One region of the Sporomusa rhizae genome, then DNA from elsewhere that is predicted to be linked to it. Evidence: riboswitches for the same ligand, from Rfam matches in the RefSeq annotation. Region 1 holds a riboswitch; each other region holds the start of a gene.
What was found. Region 1 has a riboswitch for cyclic di-GMP ahead of SRRS_RS22305 (hypothetical protein). Riboswitches for the same ligand answer to the same signal wherever they lie in the genome.
Positions count from the first base shown of each region.

Region 2: another riboswitch for cyclic di-GMP. It lies ahead of SRRS_RS06910 (methyl-accepting chemotaxis protein); the one in region 1 lies ahead of SRRS_RS22305 (hypothetical protein).
Region 3: another riboswitch for cyclic di-GMP. It lies ahead of SRRS_RS07070 (diguanylate cyclase); the one in region 1 lies ahead of SRRS_RS22305 (hypothetical protein).

Region 1 covers NZ_CP156925.1:4,768,452-4,776,243, forward strand. Annotated here, with positions in the region: gene SRRS_RS22290 (glycosyltransferase) at 1-879, opposite strand, end outside; gene SRRS_RS22295 (DUF2334 domain-containing protein) at 927-2,558, opposite strand; gene SRRS_RS22300 (GGDEF domain-containing protein) at 2,545-3,408, opposite strand; gene SRRS_RS22305 (hypothetical protein) at 3,395-4,528, opposite strand; cyclic di-GMP riboswitch class I at 4,838-4,924, opposite strand; gene SRRS_RS22310 (TVP38/TMEM64 family protein) at 5,184-5,843, opposite strand; gene SRRS_RS22315 (hypothetical protein) at 5,899-6,402, opposite strand; gene SRRS_RS22320 (FAD:protein FMN transferase) at 6,539-7,549, opposite strand; gene SRRS_RS22325 (ArnT family glycosyltransferase) at 7,695-7,792, opposite strand, start outside.
Region 2 covers NZ_CP156925.1:1,557,320-1,565,111, forward strand. Annotated here, with positions in the region: gene SRRS_RS06895 ((Fe-S)-binding protein) at 1-245, shown strand, start outside; gene SRRS_RS06900 (methyl-accepting chemotaxis protein) at 526-2,544, shown strand; gene SRRS_RS06905 (hypothetical protein) at 2,622-2,786, shown strand; cyclic di-GMP riboswitch class I at 2,800-2,885, shown strand; gene SRRS_RS06910 (methyl-accepting chemotaxis protein) at 3,010-5,031, shown strand; gene SRRS_RS06915 (diguanylate cyclase) at 5,307-6,221, shown strand; gene SRRS_RS06920 (molybdopterin-dependent oxidoreductase) at 6,485-7,792, shown strand, end outside.
Region 3 covers NZ_CP156925.1:1,591,274-1,599,065, reverse strand. Annotated here, with positions in the region: gene SRRS_RS07085 (SpoIIE family protein phosphatase) at 1-1,039, opposite strand, end outside; gene SRRS_RS07080 ([Fe-Fe] hydrogenase large subunit C-terminal domain-containing protein) at 1,039-2,769, opposite strand; gene SRRS_RS07075 ((2Fe-2S) ferredoxin domain-containing protein) at 2,756-3,007, opposite strand; gene SRRS_RS07070 (diguanylate cyclase) at 3,268-4,173, opposite strand; cyclic di-GMP riboswitch class I at 4,312-4,398, opposite strand; gene SRRS_RS07065 (hypothetical protein) at 4,504-4,770, opposite strand; gene SRRS_RS07060 (MmcQ/YjbR family DNA-binding protein) at 4,908-5,267, shown strand; gene SRRS_RS07055 (site-2 protease family protein) at 5,328-6,167, shown strand; gene SRRS_RS07050 (flavodoxin family protein) at 6,243-7,097, opposite strand; gene SRRS_RS07045 (class I SAM-dependent methyltransferase) at 7,198-7,792, opposite strand, start outside.

The DNA of each region.
Region 1 (7,792 bases):
AAACAATTTTAAAATATATTGCCCGATAATCCACATATTCCCCTGTGCCCAGCGAGTTCTCTGCTTTAACCAAACCCGTAAGGTTTCGGGTTCTTGTTCCCAGGTGACCGCGTGCGGTAACCAAAAAATTCGATACCCACTGTCATATATCCGGATGGTAAGTTCCGTATCTTCCGTTAACGCATTGATATTCCAACCACCCATACTATCCAGCAGAGACCGGCGAATAATAAAGTTTGTACCTGGAATCGTAGTCAATCCAAAGAAGTGGCACCGGCCGGCTTGCAATAACCATTGGAAGCTCAGGGTTTCTACATTAATGAACCGGGTTAATAAGCTAGCCTCTTTATTACGAGTGCGAAATTTGCCGACAACAGCGCCAAGCTTCTCATCCTGCAAGATAGCATGCACGAGGTATAGAACCGCGCGACGTTCCGGCGTATTATCTGCGTCATATACTACGATATATTCTCCCTTACTCGCCGCAAGGCCGTTATTTAGGGCATTAGACTTACCTTTAGCCCCGAGAGGGGGAGCGAGAGTTACTACTTTTAACTGAGAATATTTTTGACACTTCTCTGCCAAAATTTTTCCTGTCCGGTCTGTGGAACAATCATTAACAACAATAATTTCTAATCGGTCTTTCGGATATATTAACCGTGCCATAGCATCCACCGTCCTGCCGATTACCATGGCTTCGTTATGCGCCGGAATCAGTACAGTTACCATAGGGTACTCTGTAAGTTCGACAGCGGGCTCCGCTGAGGTCAAAGTCTTAACAAAATGCCGGTAACCGCCGATGGTTAAAGCTACGTGATAAAAAAGAATCAACCAGGTAGCAATAAGAGAGGCAATAAATAAGTTATCTACAAATTGCAAACAGCCGTCACTCCCTATTTCCGCAATATCCCATGACTATTGTTTTGTCATCCCTCGTAATGTTTATTGGCATTCGCCCTCAGGTGAATAATGATACCGCCAAATACAGCCAAAATGAGTAATAGCAGCATTATATGAACAGAACCCACTTTTTCAAAAAAACCGTCAGATATAGCAGAATTCCCCCAGGAAGATTGCAGTTTAGCATCTACCTCAACCTTTAATTGCCCATCCTGTCCGGTTATTTTTATATTCTGCGATTGAACCTGGATCGGAAGCTGACGTAAATCAAAGAATTCATATCCTTGCTTTTTCAAACCCTCAATAATGGACGGCAGTTTATCTGGTGGCAGATAACCATGATAAAAAAAGCAGGCAAACCCATCCTGAATATCCAGTATTTGCTCTGAACTTTTCAACATGTGTTCAACTAAAAACGTCTTACCATCGTAGTAACCCATATTTTCCGGTATGACCATCATGCCATTTAAATAGGTGGATGTCGACAAATAGGGAAGCGCCAAGGATAGTTGGTCACTCTTATCGGAAATCTGAATTTGACCGGAAAAAATATTGAAATACCGGGATAACACTTGGTAGCCAGTATGACTCATCGCATAATGCGGCGGCTCAAAGGCAACAGGAATTAACCCACATCGAACAAGTTCTTCAATGCCGGCTTCCATCCGCTCTTGAGTAAAGGCCTCATCGTTCTCCATTGGTTTATCATCACGTGCATTCCAAAACTCATAACCTTCCCCAGTTTTGGGTGAATACTTATTTTGATGTGTATAGCCATGCATAATAATACTGGCTCCATTGTCCTGCGCTTCTTTAAGCACTTTCACCAATTTCGGAGATTCATGTAAATATTTACGATTGTCATTTGCTGTAACTCCCACCGGAATAACTCCAATGGAAAATGGAATATTATATTTTTTAATAGTCGCAATAACCGCACTAACTGCTTCAGGGTTAACCAGCGGGCTGACGTCTTCGATGCGTAACAGCGCTTTGTGTGACTGTGAATGGCTATCGTTCTGATTTGAGATAAATTGATGAAGCAATCCACTCAAGGTAAGCATATGACTCGGATGTACCTCTAAAAATCCGGAATAAAACACCTTGCCGCGCTGCCATGCCAGCGGCTTACTGTTCACTACATCCTTTACGGTAGCAAAAACCTGAGCGGATTGCCCTGGCTGTGTAATAACCACGTTCATCCAATCACTAAGGAACATGTCTTTCTTATAGTTAATAACCGACCATCCGTTGGAAACTCCCTCTAATTTAAAATCTTGCCACTGTAAATAGGCTGCCAATTGCTCAATATTCTTTTCAAACCAGATTATCTTCGGGGCATGTGCTATTTCTTGCAATAAACCCTGCGGTAATATTACATCTCTTAACCCCACATATACAACCAATTCTGCGTCTTGCAGTGCGCCTGCTTTCCATTCTTCCAGCGCCATCGGCTGACAGTCTAAGTCGAAATGCCCCAAATGTTCAATTAAGGCGTTAACCAGCGGAAAACTGTCACCAAAGCGGTTGGGGCTATCATAGAGAATATATGTCTTTACCCTTGGAGCACTGCCATAACTGCTTGTTGGCGAACAAAGAGCAAGGATGAATACAGCAAGCAGAAAAAATATAATTGCTCTCTTATTAACCCCTGTCATAATTAAGTTCTTCCTTAGCTCGTTCATAGGCTTCCAGGACATCCGCATCGCCCTCTCTAATACTAGAGATCCCAATGCTCGGTTTTATACGAATAACTTTCTTGGTACCCCTAATCTCTGTTGTGATACGATCTAACGCCTGATGTAATTTTTCTATAACAACTCTAGCTCCGTCTTCGTTGGTTTCAGTAAGTACAATGCTGAGCATGTCAGAACTAATCAATGCTTTAATATCAGAGAAACGCGTCTGAGCTTCTACCTTCTCAGCCACCGATTGTAAAATTTTTATAGAGTCCAGTTCCCCGTATATTAGCCGCAGTTCATCAAAATTCGATATTCTGATCAACAAAATAGAGAAACAGGTTTTATACCGCTTGGCACGGACAAATTCCTCATCCAGTTTCCGGAAAAATCCCTGACTATTATATAGACCGGTCGAAGCATCAAGCGTTACCAATTGCTCTAGATTCTTCTTATTCTCCAACTCTTGTCTATATCTAGAAACAACCAGCGATAGCTGGCCTGCCAATATGCTGCTGAGTGGAAAAAAGAACAGCCAGGATATATAAGCAAAATTAACCTCAACAATCCGGTTAACAATGGATGTTTCATAGATAATATAACTACCGAAAGCAAAGGTAAGGACAATAGCTGCCATCAAACCTCGTTGTAAGCCTAATGTATAACTAAGATTCATGTTGAACAGCATACAGGCAAAGGGGATAAACAAGTTAAAAGACCCCATACTTGGCGCATAAAGCAACATAATCGCAGTAACAGCCAAAATAAATACCAGCATGATATTAAAGAAAAGAATATCCTTTCGTATGAACATATCATTGGCTATCATTCTTGATTTCCACCGTCCTCAACATTAAAAGTGCTTCTAACTGATCAAAAGCATAAACAAGCCCGGTCTCCGGCTCGCCAAAACCACCCGCAAAGGCGTTTTTGTCACTAATTTGAAGATCCAGTGTCTGGCGGTAACACCATTCGCCTGCCTCAAATTCATTATTTAATACCAAAAACCGTGCTGCTAATGCATATATAGCAGTAGACTCATCCTGATCGGCGGGTGTTCCGTCAGAATTATAGTGATTATATATCTTTCCTTGCTTTATTTGTGTTTTTAAAAAGCTTATAAAGGAACTAGTACTTTTCCCAGCTTTATATACATCGATTGCGGTATATAAATTTTCAACCATATTAATGGAAGAAGGCCAAATATATTGTTTAGTATCGATTTTAAAAGTTTGCGGGTAGAAACCGTGCTGATTTTCCGGCATATTACTTAAAATGCTGACGGCATTTTTATGTGGTACAGACCAATTCGCATTAACTTTACTTAATTTTTCCATAGTTTCTACATCCAGATAAAACAAGGAAACCTCATTTGCCCTACTTTTAGCAGTTCCATCATAAAAGTCACAAGGGTAGCCTTGGGTATCCACATCGAACTTGTAGATGTCTTCCGCCAGCTTTTCTATTTGCTTGTCATAATTGCCAAGTTTCTTTTCGTTTGCAATAAAATAAGCCTTAGCGATTCTTAAATCATCAACTAAAGCGGAGGTAGTTTCACCCTTTTTGCTAATGACATCAATCTTCCAATAATAGTAACCGGAAGGATCTCTAAAATATTTGTCAGTTGTAGCAGCATACTCGTTAAACAGTTTGGCGTCACCAAGCAAAGCAGTGTACTCCATAGCTTGACCCATGGATTCACTTACACCATATGTGGCAGGCGACTTGGACTCAACCAAATATCTTATTATACCTTTCGAACTCCGCATTTTTGTTTGGAGGAACTGAAAGCCTTGTATTTCCTCGGGCTTAGGGTTATTAACTAAGGTTGAATCCGGATTCACTTTTGCCTCCGTTAATTTATTATTCGTAGGTTCATTAAAAAACCTGAATTGTACTATAACTGCCAGTACAATCATACATACAAAAAACAATGACCTTTTTTTCATTGCATTTATCTCCTTTCTCAACTTTCATTAAGAATAAAAACTAAAAAATAAAAATTAGCTGCAGATCATAATTATACCTACATTGGTACTTCTTGTATATATCCTTGGGAAATTTATTTTCTGGAAATTCATGAAAAGAAGAAGTATTATGTAAGCTTTATAAACAAAAAGACAGGCCACTGCCCGTTTCACGAATCTCATTGTTGGAACTGCCAAATAGCTAAATTCTCTAAACTATATTAACTTAATATAGTTACCATACCAGTTTGATAAAACAAAAAAAGCCGGTTACACTCACAAAATTATTGTAAGAGCAACCAGGCAGTCATAGGTAAATTTTCCGTTAGACCCACGGCTTTGCGTCCCTGCCTTTCGACAGGTATGCCACCATCATTTAGTTATTTTACCTATATTTTACTTGGAGGATATGGAAACTGTCAATCAAAAAGTTAGATAAATTTTACATATCTGTGTTATAAAAGCCTTTTACTAGTTACCTGAAAGTCAAAAAACTGTACTTAATAATCTCTCTCGCCTAACCAATTTTTGCTTAGTAAAAAAACAGCCTTGAACTCCCTGCCGGCGATCTGGCTTACGTTCAAGGCTGTTTCTATTTAACCATGCTTTCTATACTTTTTAAATCATGGGAAGTTATTTATAAATTCTTCTGTCCAACGCTCCGGCTCAGCACCTGCAATCCAACAGTCAAAATAATAATGATGGCGGCAACTGTCACCGCCGTTGCCAAAGACTGCGTCAAGGCATTGCCAAAATAACAAAATGCAATCGCGCCAGGGATACTACCGATCACGGTCGCCGCAAAATACGGCCAAAAACTCACCTTGGATAACCCGGCAAGAAAACTTACCGCATCCCACGGGAAGATAGGAGCTAGACGCAGCACTAACAACGTCCTGAACCCGTGTAGCTCAGTCTGGCTATCCAGTTGTTCCAGCAGTGTCCACTTAGGCCAAAACCGTTTGAGTCTTTCGCGTCCCAGCAGCCTGGCTGCCCCAAAACACAAAGCGGCACCAAACAATGTACCAAAGATGAGATATATTGTTCCCCACAGCGGACCAAATGCCAAACCGCCGGCAACGCCCATAATAATAGCAGGAAAGAAGAAAAACGGACGAACGGCATTACCTAGCACATACAATAGCGGTCCCCAGCAACCGAATGACAGAATCGTATCCCGGATTGTCTCCGGTCTAAACCGCTCAACGCCGAACTCATGCACATATATAATTCCCAGTACAATTAACCCCGCAAGATAACCAGCCGGTCTGATCGCAGTTTGATTATAATATCTCATAACGGTTAATTATAGCCTCAAAAATTCCAAAATGTAAAGAAAAATATGGAATAAACTAATCCACCGGTTCGTAACGAATTTCCCATGTCAGCATACCGTCCCGGCTGCTGTCCTTAAAAAGCCGCCGTTCATGCATGCTGTAGCCTGTTACTACTATTTCGACAGCCCGCTTTTCCGGAGCAAATCGTTTATTATTTGTACCGGGAACAACCTTTTCAACCTCACCATTGTCCCATACAATCTTAATTACTGATTTATCGGCATGTTCACCGGTTGCCTGGAAGTTGACTATCGCTATATCTTTGGCCGCGCGCCCGGCAATCGCCTGCCGCAACTCTATTTTCCCCTTAAACGGTACTTCTGTTCCGCGGACAATCCGCAATGACGGCAATGGCGTAATTGTAACTTTACTAGACAAGTCTTCGGCTTCCGTTACGCCTATTTCAGGAGTAACAGGAACAACCGAGCTCTTATCCGTCCCTGTAAAAAACATATAAACCGCTACAAAAACAAACATAGCCATAGCGCCTACTGCAAAACTTTTCCACGAATTCACCATAAAACAAACCACCTCTAAAGCAAGACTTTGCCTACCCCTTCTACTAGATGTATTTAGAGTATATCATTAAAATGTCAAAGAAGGAATGTCCCTGTTGCAGAGACATTCCTTCTTTATTGTTTACACTTTACAAGTTCTATAATTCCACATTATCCTTGAGACCGGGAGTAGTAATGACTTTTCCATCGGTAGTTACAATTATTGCCTCTACGCCGGGGAATTGCTTTAATGCCTCCATACCGCGTTCTAATCCCAAAACTATAAATCCCGAACTAGCAATATCGTTAGGAACGTCCACATCGTTATAAACCAAAGTTGTACTGGCTATTTCGGTCGGTTGTCTACCCGTTTTAGGATTTAATATGTGAGCATAACGCACTCCATCTTTAATGAAATAGCGTTGGTAGTCACCAGATGTCTGCATCATGTTCCAGTTCGTTAATGTTACTTTGGCAATAACTCCTTCTGAATTACGTGGGTCCTGTACACCGATTCGCCAAGGTTTGCCGTCCGGTCTTGTCCCAATAACCTGAATATCCCCGCCGGCGTTAATTAAGGCCGACTTAATACCCAGTGATTTTAAGATGGCTGCCGCTCTGGTTAGTGCGTAATCTTTAGCTACGCCACCCAAATCCAATGACATACCCTTCTCGGGCAGATATACCGTGTTATTATTTGAATCCACTTGAATTTTTCTGTAATTGACAAGCGGTAAAACCTTATTAATTTCTGCTTGGGAAGGCACAAACTCTCCTTTATGGCCAATTCCCCATAATTCGGTGAGTGGACCGATCGTTATATCGAAGGCTCCGTCTGTTTTTTCCGAAATGGTTATTGCGTCGTTAATCATTTTGACCAAATCACTATCTACTTGAACAGGAGCGATTCCTGCCATTTGATTAATTTTTGATAACTGGCTTTCGGGATTAAAACGGTCACTGATGGACTGAATCCGTTGGAATTCGTCGAAGGCACTCTTAACTGCTGCTTCTTTATTGGAACCATATGCGGTAATTTCGATGATGGTATCCATTAGGAATTGAGTGTCTTTATAGGGCTTAGGAGAAAATAAAGCCGTCGGGGAACAACCGACAAGGGAAAAGAGCATTAGACAAATTAATGAAATACATACCAATCTGCGTAGCAATATTATATCGTCCCTTCTTTCTTAGTGAGCTTCTTCAAGCATATATGTAAGATCACAGTTAATTTTAATTCCATAGTATCAGAAAAAACCAGCTAAGGCCATAGCTAAAGTATTAATGAACAGCATAATAAAATCGTTCTCTTATCTACTGCTTGAGCAGTAACATTTCATTGGACTGTGCCACGATCGTCAGGTCTGCACGTTCCCTGGCACCTAGCGCCTTGTACTCCAACTGCCGCATGA
Region 2 (7,792 bases), 2.6 Mb from region 1:
GTGTTGCCTGCCGAATAAAAGCCAGGCAGGTATTGGCGGCTTTCCATGATTGCCTTGATCCTTCGATCCCTAAGTATTATTGCGCTCCTTGTTCCAATTGCAAAGGTGCGGCTCGGGACGGACTCATGGAGCATTATGGCTTTAAGGAGAAATATAATATTACTTACAGTGGGTTAGTGGAACTCATGGTCAATGCTATGGTAGATATGCCTAATCCCTTTATTAGTTGGGAAGAGGAGTTTTAAGCTTGCTTGACTAGGGATTTATTGCTGAAGTGAGGCTATTTTTACGGGAAAAATAGCCTCACTTTACTGTATGGGGAAAAATCAAATAGTAACCGCTCCACGACACCCTCGGCAAAGTAGCAGAGACTCAGAATTCAATAAATCCACGAACTGACTTATCGGTGTCACCAGACGTATGTAGAAAAGCTTGTTTTTGAAAGGGTTTATATAATCGGGGAAAGTGTAGTCGGTATATAGAATATTGTTAGAATTGCTGCGGATAATTTATCTGGAGGGGAACATGAAAATTAAAAGTAAGCTGCTATTGGCGATGGCTGGATTGACAGCTGTCACATTGTTGGCAGGTGGGTACTTATTCCTCAGTTCTACTATAAAAAACCTGGAAGACGAGATGATTGTAGCTCACAGGCAGCAAACAGAAGTTATCGCCCGTGGAATAAAGGACAGGCTAGAAGATGAAAAACGAATACTAGAGCAAGTAGCCAATACCGAAATTGTTAGGATGATGAACCCAACCCAGGCCGACAAATATTTGGCGGACATTGTAAAGACCTCAACCAAACAGGATGCTCCAGTATATTCGCATATTCTTATTACGGATATAAATGGTGCTGAGATAGTGCACTCTATGGGGGTACATTCCGTGCCACCAGCTAGTTTGAAAGGCCGGGACTATTACGAAGGGGCTAAGAATGGTAAGTCTTTGATTTGTATGCCTAATATTTCGAAATCGACAGGCCGCAAAGTATTTCCCATGGCTGTGCCGGTTATGGAGGCCGGCCAATATAAAGGCACTCTTGCCGGATTCCTAACAATGGAGTACGTATCAAGTATTTTAGCCGAAAGTAAAATCGGACAAAACGGCTATATTATTATTATGGGCAAAGGGGCCGATGGACAGGAAGGTCGGATTATAGCTTCGCCCGTAAAAGAAGATTTATGGAATAGAATTCTGGTTAAAGATGAAAACCCGCAGTTACGGAGACTGGGTGAACTGATGCAGACCGGCAAGCGAGATAATGTGGAGGTCAAAGTAAATGAGACCAATTACCGTGTATCCATTGTTCCTGTTGGTCTCTATGACTGGTCTATAGCGGTATTCACACCAACATATGAGTTAATTAACCAAGCGAAGCTAAACCATATCCGGTATCTTTTTTATGGTGGGATACTTGTAACCATTTCGATTTTAGTAATCGTTTCCTTACTGATGGCCAATCGAATTGTTCGGCCAATTAATAAATTAACTAATGAATTGCGAGAGCTGTCGGAAAAAGGGGGAGATTTGTCCCGGAAAATTAGGGTTGATAGTTCTGACGAGATCGGTGAGCTTGGAAATTATGTTAATCAATTCTTGGGGAATATTCGTGAAATAGTAAAACGGGTTACAAATACCAGTGAGCAGCTGGCTGCATCTTCCGAAGAACTTACCGCAAGTGCTGAGCAGTCGACCCAAGCCGTAAATCAGGTAGCAAATTCTATCAGTAACGTGGCGGAAGGTACTGAAAAGCAGTTGAAGGCTGTGAATGATACAACAACGGTAGTTGGCCAGATGGCAGCAGGTATTCAGCAAATTGTAGCCAGCATGAACACTGTCGCCGGAACTTCGACTGAGTCAGCTGAAGCTGCGCAGCAAGGCAACAAAATGTTAGAAAAAGCGATCAAACAGATGAAGCATATCGAGAATACGGTAAACCGATCTTCGGAAGTGGTAATTAAGCTAGGTGATCGCTCCAAAGAAATCGGCCAGATTGTTGATGCCATTGACGGAATTGCCGGTCAGACGAATTTACTTGCATTAAATGCCGCTATCGAAGCCGCACGCGCTGGGGAAGCGGGCAGAGGATTCGCGGTAGTAGCCGAGGAAGTGCGCAAATTGGCCGAGCAGTCTCAGGAAGCGGCAAAACAAATAGGTGCTCTTATTAATGAAATACAGCAGAATACAGATAAAGCCGTAGTAGCTATGAAAGAAGGGACAGGGGAAGTAAGGGGTGGAACTGAAGCCGTAATTGGAGCCGGAAAAACCTTTATTGAAGTTTTCGAGGCATTTCATGAAGTTTCGAAGCAGATCAGGGGAATTTCTGCAGCTGCCAAGGATATGCTTAGCGGAAGCGATCAAATTGTAGGCTCAATCCATGAAATTGATAGTATCACTAAAGACACAGCCGGCCAAGCGCAGAATGTTTCAGCCGCTACCCAAGAGCAGTTCGCGCAAATGGAGGAAGTTACCGAATCTAGCAGGGAATTAGCTAAACTAGCTGGAGAATTACAAATGATTGTTGCTAGGTTTAAGTTGTAAAGGGTATTGTAGGAGCAAGACAAAGTAAATCTATTAAAAAGACGGCATCATCGTAAAGGTGGTGCCGTCTTTAACTATTGTTCGCAGAGGAAGTTCGTAAACTGGCTGAGCAGTTACAAGAGGCTGCTAAACATATTGCCAGTCTGATTTCGGAAATTCAGACGGAAACGGATAGCGCTGTCATTATAACTTTATTAATGGAAATAACTTTATTAATTGACGAAATTTGTCATATGGTATAAAATAAAGTAATAAATGGATATTTGGCAAACCATCTGAAAAGTTGGGGCGCAAAGCTATGGGTCTAAGGACAATTGGTCTATGATTGCCAGGTTGCTAGTCAATTGTAAATAGTAGCACCTTGCTTAGGCGGGTGCTCTTTTTATTTTTTGATAGGGTTTGAATAGACATGCTTAGCTTGAAAAACTGAACACGATAACAAGCACAGAACGGAGGAATTAATGCATGAATTTGTCTAAGTGGATTGGAAAAAGTATTCAGGTAAAAGTTACTGCTGTTTTAGTGGTTGGATTATTAATTACGTTAAGCATTTTAGGGCTCTGTAACTTTTATAATGCAAAAGGAATTCTGGTGTCAGATGCCGAGGAGGATATTACCCATCGAGCAGATGCCTATGCAAGGGAAGTTGGCATGTGGATAGCAACTCGCGAAGCTGAGGTTTCGATATTGGCCACTAATCAAAGTGTTGTTAGCGGCAATACCGAAGCGACTCTCGCTTATTTAAGAGAAGAAGTCAAACGTAATCCTATCTATTCACGTTTTTGGATTGTGGATGCCAAAGGGCAAGCTATCCATACAACAGGTGATAGAACGAACATTGCTGACCGCGAATACTTTAAACAGGTTATTTCTACTGGTGAGGTAACAACCACAGATCCTGTTATTTCAAAAGTAGATGGTAATATGGTAGTATCTGTAGTTGCACCAATCCGAAAAAATAACCAGATTGTGGGTGTATTAGGCGGAACGGTTACGGTTGACACACTGACTAAGCGAATAAATGAAATTAAGGTTGCACAAAGTGGTTACGCTTATGTAATCCAGGAAAAAGGATTAACAATCATTCATCCGGATAAGGAACAAGTAATGCAGACAAATGTCCTAACAGATCCGAATGCAAATAATGAGTTGAAAAATATAACGAATAAAATGATAAACGCGGAAAATGGAATTAGTAATTATGAGGAAAGCGGCATTAAGAGATATGTTGCCTATGCTCCTATACCTGGAAATCACTGGAGTTTAGGAATTAATGTGCCGGAAGATGAAATTTTAGTAAAACTAACGCCGTTTACTAGGTCCTCACTTATTACAATAGGATTAATTCTTATTGCCACTTGTGGGTTTGGTATTCTGGTTTCAAAACGTTTGACGAAACCAATTATAAGACTGAATGAAGCTATTAAGAAGATAGCTGAGGGTGACTTAACTTCCAAGGTGGTTGCTACGGGTACGGTCAAGACACGTGGTAGCGAAGACAAAGATGAGTTAGAGACGATGGCGCTGCATTTCGATATTATGGCGGAAAAACTGCGGGGCATGGTTCGACAAATCTCTACTTCGGCAGAGCAAGTTGCAGCATCTTCGGAGGAACTTACGGCAAGTGCGGAACAATCGTCGCTAGCTGTCAATCAGGTAGCCGAATCTATAACGGAAGTGGCCGCAGGAAGTTCTTCTCAGCTTCAAGCAGTAGATGTTACCACTGTTGCTGTTGAAAAAATGTCTGCTAGTATACAACAGGTAGCCTCGCATTCCGGCAATGTTGCTGCAACTGCGGAAAAGACTGCTCTTGCTGCCGAAAGTGGTGGTAAGGCAATAGAAGATACTACCCAACAAATGGCGAATATTGAAAAAACAGTAGTAAGTTCGGCCGAGGTAGTTGCTAAACTCGGCGATCGTTCCAAAGAGATCGGTCAGATTGTTGATACAATCGCCGGCATTGCCGGCCAAACAAATCTCCTGGCGTTAAATGCCGCTATTGAGGCAGCCCGTGCCGGTGAACAGGGGAGAGGGTTTGCGGTAGTAGCCGAAGAAGTTCGTAAGCTTGCCGAGCAGTCTCAGGAAGCGGCAAAACACATCGCATTACTTATTGGTGAAATACAAAATGATACTGAACAGGCAGTTGCGGTGATGTCTGAAGGTACGACAGAAGTTAAGCGCGGTACAGAAGTAGTTCATAAAGCAGGCAAGGCTTTTGGGGAAATATTGAACTTGATTGAACAGGTATCTGAGCAAGTGAATGACATCTCTGCTGCGATTCAGCAGGTGGCAGGCGGCAGTGAGCAAATTGTTTCTTCAATAAAGGAAATCGATAGAATAAGCAGAGAAACAGCAGGATTTACGCAGACGGTTTCGGCCTCCACTGAAGAACAGTCTGCATCGATGGAAGAGATAGCCGCCTCTAGTGAAGCTTTGGCTAAAATGTCTGAAGAGCTCAGATCAGTAATAGCCCAATTCAAAGTATAAGGTTTATGGGTGGTAAAACCTGCTTTTGTTAACACAAATTTGGAAATTGGTTTCAAGATAATAAGTAAAAGGAAGACGATACAGGCAAGCCCTGTTCCTTGGGAACAGGGCTTGCTTTTGTTTTCTCCCCAATAGTTATTATGTAACAAATAACAGTGAGATAACATAATATATCAGAGAGAAAGATGTTTATGAAAAAAGTCTAAAAACAGAGCTCAACTGGAACATATAACGAATTAACATAATTTATTAAATTAAAAAGAGAGGTGAGCGGAATGGAACTTTCTTTTTATAAGATACTGTTAGATTATCTTTATGATGGTGTGTATTTTGTCAATAAGGATAGAAAAATAATCTATTGGAATACAAGCGCCGAAAGTTTAACGGGATATTCCAGTAAAGACGTTGTAGGTTGCTATTGTTATAACAATATACTCAAACATACTAATTGCGAGGGATGCTTACTTTGTCGTGGAGAATTGTGTCCGTTAGCTAAGACGCTAAAAGACGGTTTCCCAAGAGAAGAAGAATTGTATCTTCTGCATAAGAATGGACATCGGATTCCTATTTTAGTTCGAATTTCGCCGGTTCGTAATGAACAGAATGAAATAATTGGAGCTGTGGAGGTATTTAGCGATAATTCTAGAAAGTCACATTTACTAGAACAATTAGCTCAATTTAAGGAACTTTCTTTGATTGATTCTTTGACAGGGTTGGGAAACAAGCGTTGTGTTGACATTGAATTATCAGCTAAAATGAATGAAATGAATAAAGTGGGTAGGCCGTTCTTTGGTGTGCTATTTGCTGATATTGACCATTTTAAGCGTGTTAATGACCAATATGGTCATGACACCGGCGATAAGATTCTTGAGATGGTGGCCAAAACGATTCAAAACAGTGTCGGTAATAGGGGAATTGCTTTTCGTTGGGGAGGGGAGGAGTTTTTTGTAATTGTAAATACTCATGTAAAAGAAGAACTTGTTAAAGTTGCAGAGCGAGTTCGCGCAATGACTGAGCAGTCAGTATTTCACCTGGGACTTGAAGACATTAGAGTTACCATATCGGTTGGGGCTACGCTGGCTGAACTAAACGATACGGATGAAACACTGGTTAAAAGAGCAGATGAACTGTTGTATGTAAGTAAGCGGAACGGTAGGAATAAGGTAACGACATCTTTCTCGAACGAGTAATTTGGCCCGTTTTTGATAAAAAAGAAGTGGCTTAGTGGCATAAAAGAAAGGCCTTTCTTTGGAAGCCATACCTCAAAAAGTAGCAAAACCCGTTTTCATGCCGATAGGCAGGAAGCGGGTTTTGCTACTCTCTGGTAAGAGAAATAAAGGAATAATTAGCTTATTGCTGGATCAAATTCTTATAATAGGATTACATATTTATTGAAAAATGGTAAAATAGTAGAACTAACCTTTATTATAATTGCAATAAGGAGGAATATGGTATGCAAGTTTTGCGCTCTGTTTGTCCGTTCGATTGTCCTGACACATGCGGTTTACTTGTTCATATAGATGATGGCAAAGCTGTTAAAGTCCAGGGGGATACTGAGCATCCGTTTACCAGAGGGACGCTTTGCCCGAAAATGGCTCATTATGAGAGATCTGTTCATTCACCCCAGCGAATCATAACACCATTACTAAGAACAGGTGATAAAGGAAGCGGTAAGTTTACGCCGATTTCCTGGCAGGAAGCCATTGAGTGCATAAAAACAAAATGGAATAAAATTATTGCTGAATATGGTGCAGAAGCAATACTGCCTTACTCGTATGCCGGCACGATGGGGCTTGTTCAGCGCAATGCCGGACACCCTTTTTTCTACAGCTTGGGTGCCTCGCAACTGGACCGTACTATTTGCTCGCCGGCTAAAGGGTATGGCTGGAATGCAGTAATGGGGAAAACAATGGCTCCCCATACTAACGAAATTCATCACAGTGATTTAGTTGTTTTATGGGGCATTCATGCCTTGGCAACCAATATTCATATTATGCATGATATAAATATAGCCAAGAAGCAAGGGGCTAAGGTGTGGCTCATTGATACTTACGAGACGACAACAGCGCAAATTGCTGATCAGCTTATTGTGGTTCGACCGGGTACAGATGGCGCCCTAGCGTTGGGAATGATGCACGTTATAGCACGGGAAAACCTTATTGATGCGGAGTTTATCGAGAAACATGTGCAAGGTTATGAAGAACTGAAGAGCACTATTCTGCCGGAATATTCGCCAGAAAGAGTAAGCGAAATAACTGGTATTTCTTCCAGGGTAATAGAGGATATGGCCAGGCAGTATGCTAATGCCAAAGCACCGTTTATTAGGCTGGGCAGTGGCTTATCCCGTTATAGTAACGGAGCAATGACGGTTCGCACAATTACCTGTTTGCCTGCGCTGGTTGGAGTATGGGGTAAGCCGGGTGGCGGATTGCTCGCCGGCACATCCACAGAAAGTGCCCTGGATACACGTCGGATAACCCGTGAAGACTTCCAAGAGAATACAACACGGATTATCAATATGAACCAATTGGGAGAGGCACTAAATGAACTGAAAGATCCACCTGTAATGAGTTTGTATGTGTATGCTTCCAATCCGGCGGCAGTAGCGCCTGACCAAAATAGGGTGCTGCAAGGCCTGGCAAGAGAAGATATTTTCACCGTTGTTCATGAACGCTATATGAACGATACGGCGAAATATGCCGATGTTATTCTGCCGGCTACTACCTCTCTGGAGCATAGTGATATCTATCGCGCGTATGGT
Region 3 (7,792 bases), 2.7 Mb from region 1:
CAGGGTTAACGGCCAGTCCGGCAAAAATCTTAATGGTGTCCGCGGTATTCATCAGTTTAGCCAGCAAAGTAGCTCCATCCTGTTTATTGGATTTACGAAGTTTATTTGTATCCATTAACCGCTCAACCGTGGCATTCAAAGTTAATATCCCTTCCGTGACCAAATCGACTCCGTCAAGATAGGCAATCGGAGGTATTTGCGGATCATGGCAGGTTAATTCCACTTTAAGCCGGCTACCAGTAAGCCGACCGACTATTTGCGCTGTAGTTCCTCCTGAAACCACCTTTTTCCCAGACTCGGCAAAAAACCGGCCGACATATTTTTCGTCGTCATCCGGATTAGCGGGTGGCCCGGTCATTAATGTTAGTTGTTGAGGATCACGCATCTTAACAACTAAGGCGGTTGAATCATCGCCAGGGCTCCCAAGATAGTAACATTCACAAAAATTAATCAAACTTTGCCCGATAAGTTCCGCATCACTATTCTCATTAGTCTCTTCTTTAATTTGTTTTGCCACTGAGTCCCAGCCCCACCCCAGTTTCAGCAAGCCGCCAATACCGGCATGAATCACACCATCAGTAACAGCCACTAATATATCATCTTTTTGAAGCCAAAGTTCCCCTACACGAATAATTTTATTACCGATTACTTTTTCATGGGCAGGAAACTCAACTACTTTGTTATTACGCACCAGGAAAGTAGCCGGGCAGTCAAATTCAACAATAGTCGTTTGTCCATCAGGGGCAATCATAATAATATGCAATGTCGAATACGCAATCTTTCGCTGGCGACAAACCGGTAAGGTTTCGGCAATGGTATTGACGACGTCTTCCAGCGGTATACCGCGTTTAAGCATTACGGTGGCAATTTTAGTCGTCAAAGTCGCTAATATATTAGCTTTAACACCACTGCCCAGCCCATCGGACATTACAATGATCGTTGCTTCTGGTGTTCTGGCAATATCAACATTGTCTCCGCACAATTCTTCACCAACTTTAGACAACTGCGCTAAACCAACTTCGGCATGAAGACGTTGCATTACGATTCCTCCTTACCTTTTATCAGCATAATTAGTTCTAATAGGGCTGATTTTGTTTCCGCAGTAGTCTCTCCTAATAAACCGGCAATTTCTTGAGCCACATGCATCTGTTTATTAATGATTTCCGTGGATTTTTCTATTGTATCCAGTTTCATCTGCCGCAGTTCCTGCTGTTTCTTTTCAAAAGCAGTCACATCAGTAATGATAGCAATTACCAAACTATGCTTAGGTACTGGAATAATCATTTGTTCGGTAATAATACCATATTCAGGGTACTCAACCCGTTTACCAACAATCTTATGCCCCAATTTCGTGGCAACCATAAAATCTGAGCAATCAAACAATTCCGTTAGACTCATACCCTTATAAATTTCTTGTACTATACCAAACATTCGTTTAACTGCCGGATTGAATTCTTTGATAATCATTTTTTCATTGACAGCAATTATCGCATTTAATGAATTCTCTACAATAATATTGGCAAATGATTCTGCTTTAGAACGCATATAAGGTAAGCACATGTTAATTTCGGCAATACCCTGAAAAACAGCAATTGCCTTATCGCGACAAGTATTGTATCCGCAAGCGCCGCAATTTTTTTCGTCCTTGGGAGAAAATTTTCCTATCTGTTTGAGAATTTCTTTTATTTCAGCTTCCGCAGGTATAACGGCGTTTATCGGTTTTGCTGCATAATTTCGTGATAAGTCCAGATTACTTGCCGCCAAGTCATCTTCCTGGGGACATGTATTAGGCAAAGCATTCTTGGCGTAGTTCATTATCTTGTTCCTTTTGGTTTGCATTAATTGATGCGTCCCCATAGCAGGACCATTGATACACCCGCCAGCACAAGCCATGGCCTCAACGAATTTTGGAGAAAACTCCAGCTTGCTTAACCCTTCAAATACTTCCAGACAATTTTCTATTCCATCGACTGCTATAACATCCTCGTCCGAAACTTGCGAACCAAAAGGCATAAGCACCCCGCCAGCTACAGGGAAACAGCGTCCTGCATAAGTTGATTCCGGTAATTCCTGAAGCTTTAGGGGATTTATTATCGAAACCATATCGTTACGCTCATTTAGCCATTCTCTAAGCTGATCAAAAGTGATAACCGCGTCCACTTCAGAATACAGCGAGCGGCCTTCAGCAATTTTCGCTATGCATGGTCCGGCAAATATGACAAAGCAGTCTTCTCCAAACTCCCTTCGAATAAGCTTGGCATGAGTAAGCATTGGCGATAAAACCGGCGCTAGATTGTTGATTAATTTAGGATAATATCTTTCAACAATATCTACAATAACCGGGCAACAGGAGGAAATAACAGTATGATTGACAGGATTATCGGCTTTAATATGTCGAGCATACGCCTTCGAAACCTGGTCAGCTGCCGTAGCTGTTTCTACAACCGCACTAACCCCTGCATTTATCAATCGGTGTGTCAAGTCTTCCAATGAGTATTCAGGAAAAGCCGCTATATACGAGGGGGCTAAGCTTATAATTACTTGTTTACCGGTTGCAACAGCTGCCGTCAGTTTTTCTATTTGCCTATCAATTTCTTTCGCCTGCTGCGGACACTCCACTACACAACGGCCACAAAGAATACATCTTTCCGGAATAACACTGGCTTGCCCTTTAACTATTCCAATTGCTTTAACAGGACATGCACGCACACAACGAAAACAATCCTGACAATTTACCTTGCGAGTTATGATAGTGTTAATATTGTCCACCTCCCAGCACCTTGTCCTTAAATATTTCAAATACCTTTTCCTTGGATACGTTCTTAATAATTTCATCGTTTATTTTAATAATCACGCCTTCGGTGCACTGTCCCTGACAAAAGTTTCCCTCAAGATCGATTTCACTTTGAATTTCATATTTGTCGATTAATGCTTTAAACGCATTGAGAACACTATAAGCGCCTTGTAAATGGCAGGCACTCCCAAAACAAATGGACAATTTCAGCATAATTATACCCCTCGTAAATTGAGTGAATTTTTTCACTTATCTTCGTTATTATATTCCTTATTATTATAAATAAGTCGTAGTTCGATAAAGAGATGTTTGATATGCAGCAAAACGTATTTGTTACGTTTCAATAGTATTTTACCACTCTCTTTTTAAACTGTCGAGTGAATTACTCCGTCGCCATGCCTTGAAAAAAAAGCCATCGCTCTTGCCTGCTGGCTAAAGCGGTGACTTTCTCAAGTACAAGGAAATAATAGTAATTATTCAATGGCAATAAATCGATTTCTACCTTCGTTTTTGGCCTTGTAGAGCCCATAGTCGGCTCGTTTAATAAGTATCGTTGCATCAAGGTTTTCTTCAGGCTTTATCGTTGCTATGCCAATACTGACTGTAACAAAATCATTAACTGAAGAGAGCTGATGGGTAATGTTTAACGCACTTATGTTTTCCTGAATTCTCTTTGCGACTTTTATCGCACCGTCGCGCGGCGTTAGCGGCAGCAGTACTATAAATTCCTCTCCTCCATATCTAGCGACTATATCAAGTGGTCGTAGCAACGATTTTTTTAACGCATCGGCCACTAACTTAAGGCACCGATCACCTTCTATATGGCCATAAAAATCATTATAATTTTTAAAAAAGTCTATATCAATTAACTGAATGGACAAATATTCATTATCACGCAGTGCCTGTCGCCATTTTGTTGCCAGAATTTCATCAAAATACCTGCGATTAGGTATACCTGTCAAAAAATCGTTAATAGATTCTTGAATTAACATGTCCCGCTGTTTCTTTAACTCAAGGTGATTTTTTACACGCGCTTTAATTATAGATGCATCAGTATTCTTAGTAATATAGTCGATTGCTCCCAATGAAAACCCAGTAGTTTGGTCTTCAGGATCGTCTTTTATAGAAACAAAGATGACTGGAATATCTTTGGTGCCTGGATTTGTCTTGATCCACCGGCAAATTTCATAGCCATCCATAGTAGGCATAATTATATCCAGTAAAACCAGATCAATTGGTTGCGACATAACAATTTCTATAGCCATCTTCCCCGAGTCTGCACAAATTACATTATATTCATCTTGAAGAACATTTTTTAAAAATTGACGATTAAATTGTATATCATCAACAATAAGGATAGTTTGCTTTGCTGAATTCATACTTTTCGTTCCTTTCCTTTCATACATACAACTAATTATTATCAACTAACGCAGAATATTAGTTGACAAAAAATCAATTTCTATCGTTATTCTCCATTTTAAAATGAAAAAGATTGCTCGGTTCATCATTGATTTAAATGATGCAACCTGGCAATCTTAGACTAACGAATCTGTAGACCCACGGCTTTGCGTCCCATCCTTTCGGATGGTTTGCCTCAAAGTATTCAATTACTACTAATATTTTATCATCAAAAAATAAAAAAAATGTCGTAAAAAGTCATTTGTAAAACGAAAGTACTACGCTCTCCAGCTTTCGAACCCATTTTCCATTCACAAAGCGATAAACTCATCAATCCGTTTTTGATGAGTAATATCAGAATTTGGATTTATAGATAAATAAAATCCGCCGTTTCCATATTCATCGGAATAACGGCGGATTTTTTGCTTTTCTTTATGACGCCTATAGTCATTTTTTCGGTCGATCCAAACGGGGGCCAACTTAACCTCTGGAGTCATTGCCCGGTTAGGTTTACCGGCAACTTTAAGGGTATTCGGGTTAATGGTTCCACATTTAATGATTACTTTTTTCTTGGACATGCAAACACCTCCTGTGTTACTATCATTATAATCTAATGAGAAATAGTATGCAATTAGTCAACTTGTTTCAAAATAAAGGTATATTTTTATTCTGATAGAATACTTCTTATAAGTTTTTTTGTGAAAGGAGCATAACCTTGCATTCTAAAGCTTTATATTCTTATTGCTTAGCCAAACCGGGCGCCGTCGAAGATTACCCTTTTGGTCCCGACGTAATTGTTATCAAAGTTGCGTCTAAAATGTTCGCTCTACTGTCTCGCCGGGACGGTCAGGACAATCTTGCCTTGAAATGCGACCCAAACTATTCAGAAATACTGCGAAAACAATATCCCAGCATTACCCCGGGATACCATTTGAATAAACGCCATTGGAATACAGTGATACTTGATGGAAGTATTCCCGAACAAGAAATAAGAGGATTAATCGATCATTCTTATGACTTAGTCTATAAATCACTCCCCAAAAGGCTGAGAAGTGGCTCCGGCGGGGATTGGTGAATGCATCTGTTGCTTTGAGGATATGGTCAATAATTAATAATGTTAAGTTGAGGTATTGCCTTGAATAGAGAAGACGAAATGAACGAACAATTGGATAACACGCCACCGCCAGTGCGACCACCTTGGTATAAGCGATTTGGGCTGGGCGGAGTATTTGCCGCGCTACTGGTGTTAATGAAATGGAAAACTGTTTTGGGATTTCTCAAAGGATTAGTGTTCCTTCTAAAGTTTAGTAAGTTTGGTATAACCACCCTCTCCATGCTGGCAACTATTGGTGTTTATGCTTGGTTTTACGGGCTATGGTGGGCAATTGGTTTTGTTTTGCTCATTGCGATTCACGAGTATGGACATATGGTTGCAGCCCGGCAACAGAACATTCCGGTAACGGCCCCTGTTTTTATTCCTTTTTTGGGAGCACTCATTGGTATTAAGGAACAGCCTAATGATGCGGCAACTGAAAGCATCATTGCCTATGGCGGACCCTTATTTGGCCTGTTAGCCACAGTGGCCTTTCATCTGGCTGCCTACCTGTTACATTCTCCCTTGCTATTTTCTTTAGCTTTTACCGGTTATTTTCTCACACTGTTTAATCTTATCCCAGCGTCGCCATTAGATGGCGGTCGGATTGCCGGAGCGGTATCTCCCTACATCTGGCTCATTGGCATTCCTCTGATTGGGTTACTTTTGTGGTTCAGCTTCAGCCCCATTCTCATTCTGATCTTATTCGGAGCTATTCATCGGGCATGGGACTTCTGGAAACATCGCCATGACGAATATTATGCAACCGATTCTTCATTTCGTCTGAAAATAGGATTTGCCTATTTGGCACTGCTGTTATTAAGCGGAATACTTACTTATGAAACCCACTTTACGGCCGAGGCATTGCGGCCAAGGATCTAGCAACTCAAGAAACAGAAAAACTCTGTGAGTCCCTTTCATACACTATGTAAAAAAAACTGAAGCTGCTAATGAGCTTCAGTTTTTTTCATTTGATTCCGGCTTAATCCACCAGTTATAATGCTGGTAAGGTTTTCTTAGTTTGTTCAATTCATGGCGTTCCGCTATGTATTGATTTTTTATAGCCTCCAGAGTTTTACCATGTTCAGTCATACCTTCAGGAGAAAATCGGTTATGCCTGGGGATTGCAAACTGAACCGTAAATTCTCTTTCATTTACCTCGATTTTGCCATCTGCCCCGCACATCGGACATTTTACTTCCCCGGTAGGCATTAGCTTAAGCAGTGTGTTACCGCACAACTGGCAAGCATGAACCGGCAAACGGGTTGCCTCCTGTTCACCGGTTACGAGCGCTGACGCCAAACGGCGCGCCTGATCGAGCACTTCCGTTTTTACAACTTCTCCCGGACTTGCTGCATGGACCAGCATTGTCCCCACTACATCCAAATGAAAAAAGCGAGCAAGATTGACTGCGGCCTCACGGGCATACCCTTCCCATCCTGTAATTCCGTAAGATACCGCGACGACACATTTCTTACCGGCAAATTCTTTCGCTTGCTGCAAAACGGAAATCAGCCTGTCGCTGATAAGTTTCAGTGTGGTATGAGTACCTAAAAAGTAACAAGGTGTGGCAATGATAACAGCATCAACCGCCTTTATCTGTTCCAGCAGGAAACCCAGATCGTCTTTAATGACGCAGTCCTTGTCCTCCGGCAGGCAGGCGTAACAAGCGCTGCACTGTTTTATATCAAGATCAGTGAGCCGGATCATCATTTTTTCCACTTCATCCGGCAAGGAGGCCAACATTTCTTTCGCTAATATCTCGGAATTCCCCAGTTTTCTGGGTGACGCCACTAAACCTAATACCTTCATAGAAGCTCCCACCTTTGATTTTATTATCAAAATCCAATTAAAAAATCAATCTACCCAATCAAAATTAACCACCCTACCACCACTTTGAAAGCCACCCCAGTTACTTCTTGGCCATTACGATTCTAAACTTTTGGGCTATTAGGCCAAAGTCATCTTTATTGAAATATTTTTTTGCTAATCTAGTCGAATCTAATTCATCTAGCAAAAGCAAATTATAGTTTGCCAGAAAATCCTGAATCTGTCCGTCTATCGCAAAACGGGGTTTTTCACCAACTTTAGCAAGAAATTCATAGTACTGTCTAATCTTGGGATCATTGTAGGTTTTCTCTCGACTAACCATCGAAGCAGAAACATAATCAAAAACAATTAGGCTATTTTCTCCCGAATAGTTATCTACTAGATTAAATGTATTATCGATAGATTCTTGATTTAGATACATCGTTAATCCTTCTAGTAAGAAAAGACATTTTTTATTTTTTTCAAAGCCGGTTTCTTCTAACTTTTTAGATAACGATTCGTGATTGAAATCAATTGAAATAAATTTTAGATTTTCCGGAAACTCAATGTGTTGGCCCCTGAATCTATCTATTTTAATTTGTTGTGTTCCCGGAGCATCAAGTTCAAATACTGTTGCCTTCGCTAACTTACTTTTAAAGCGAATAGCACGGGAATCAAAGCCAGCTCCAAATATCAAT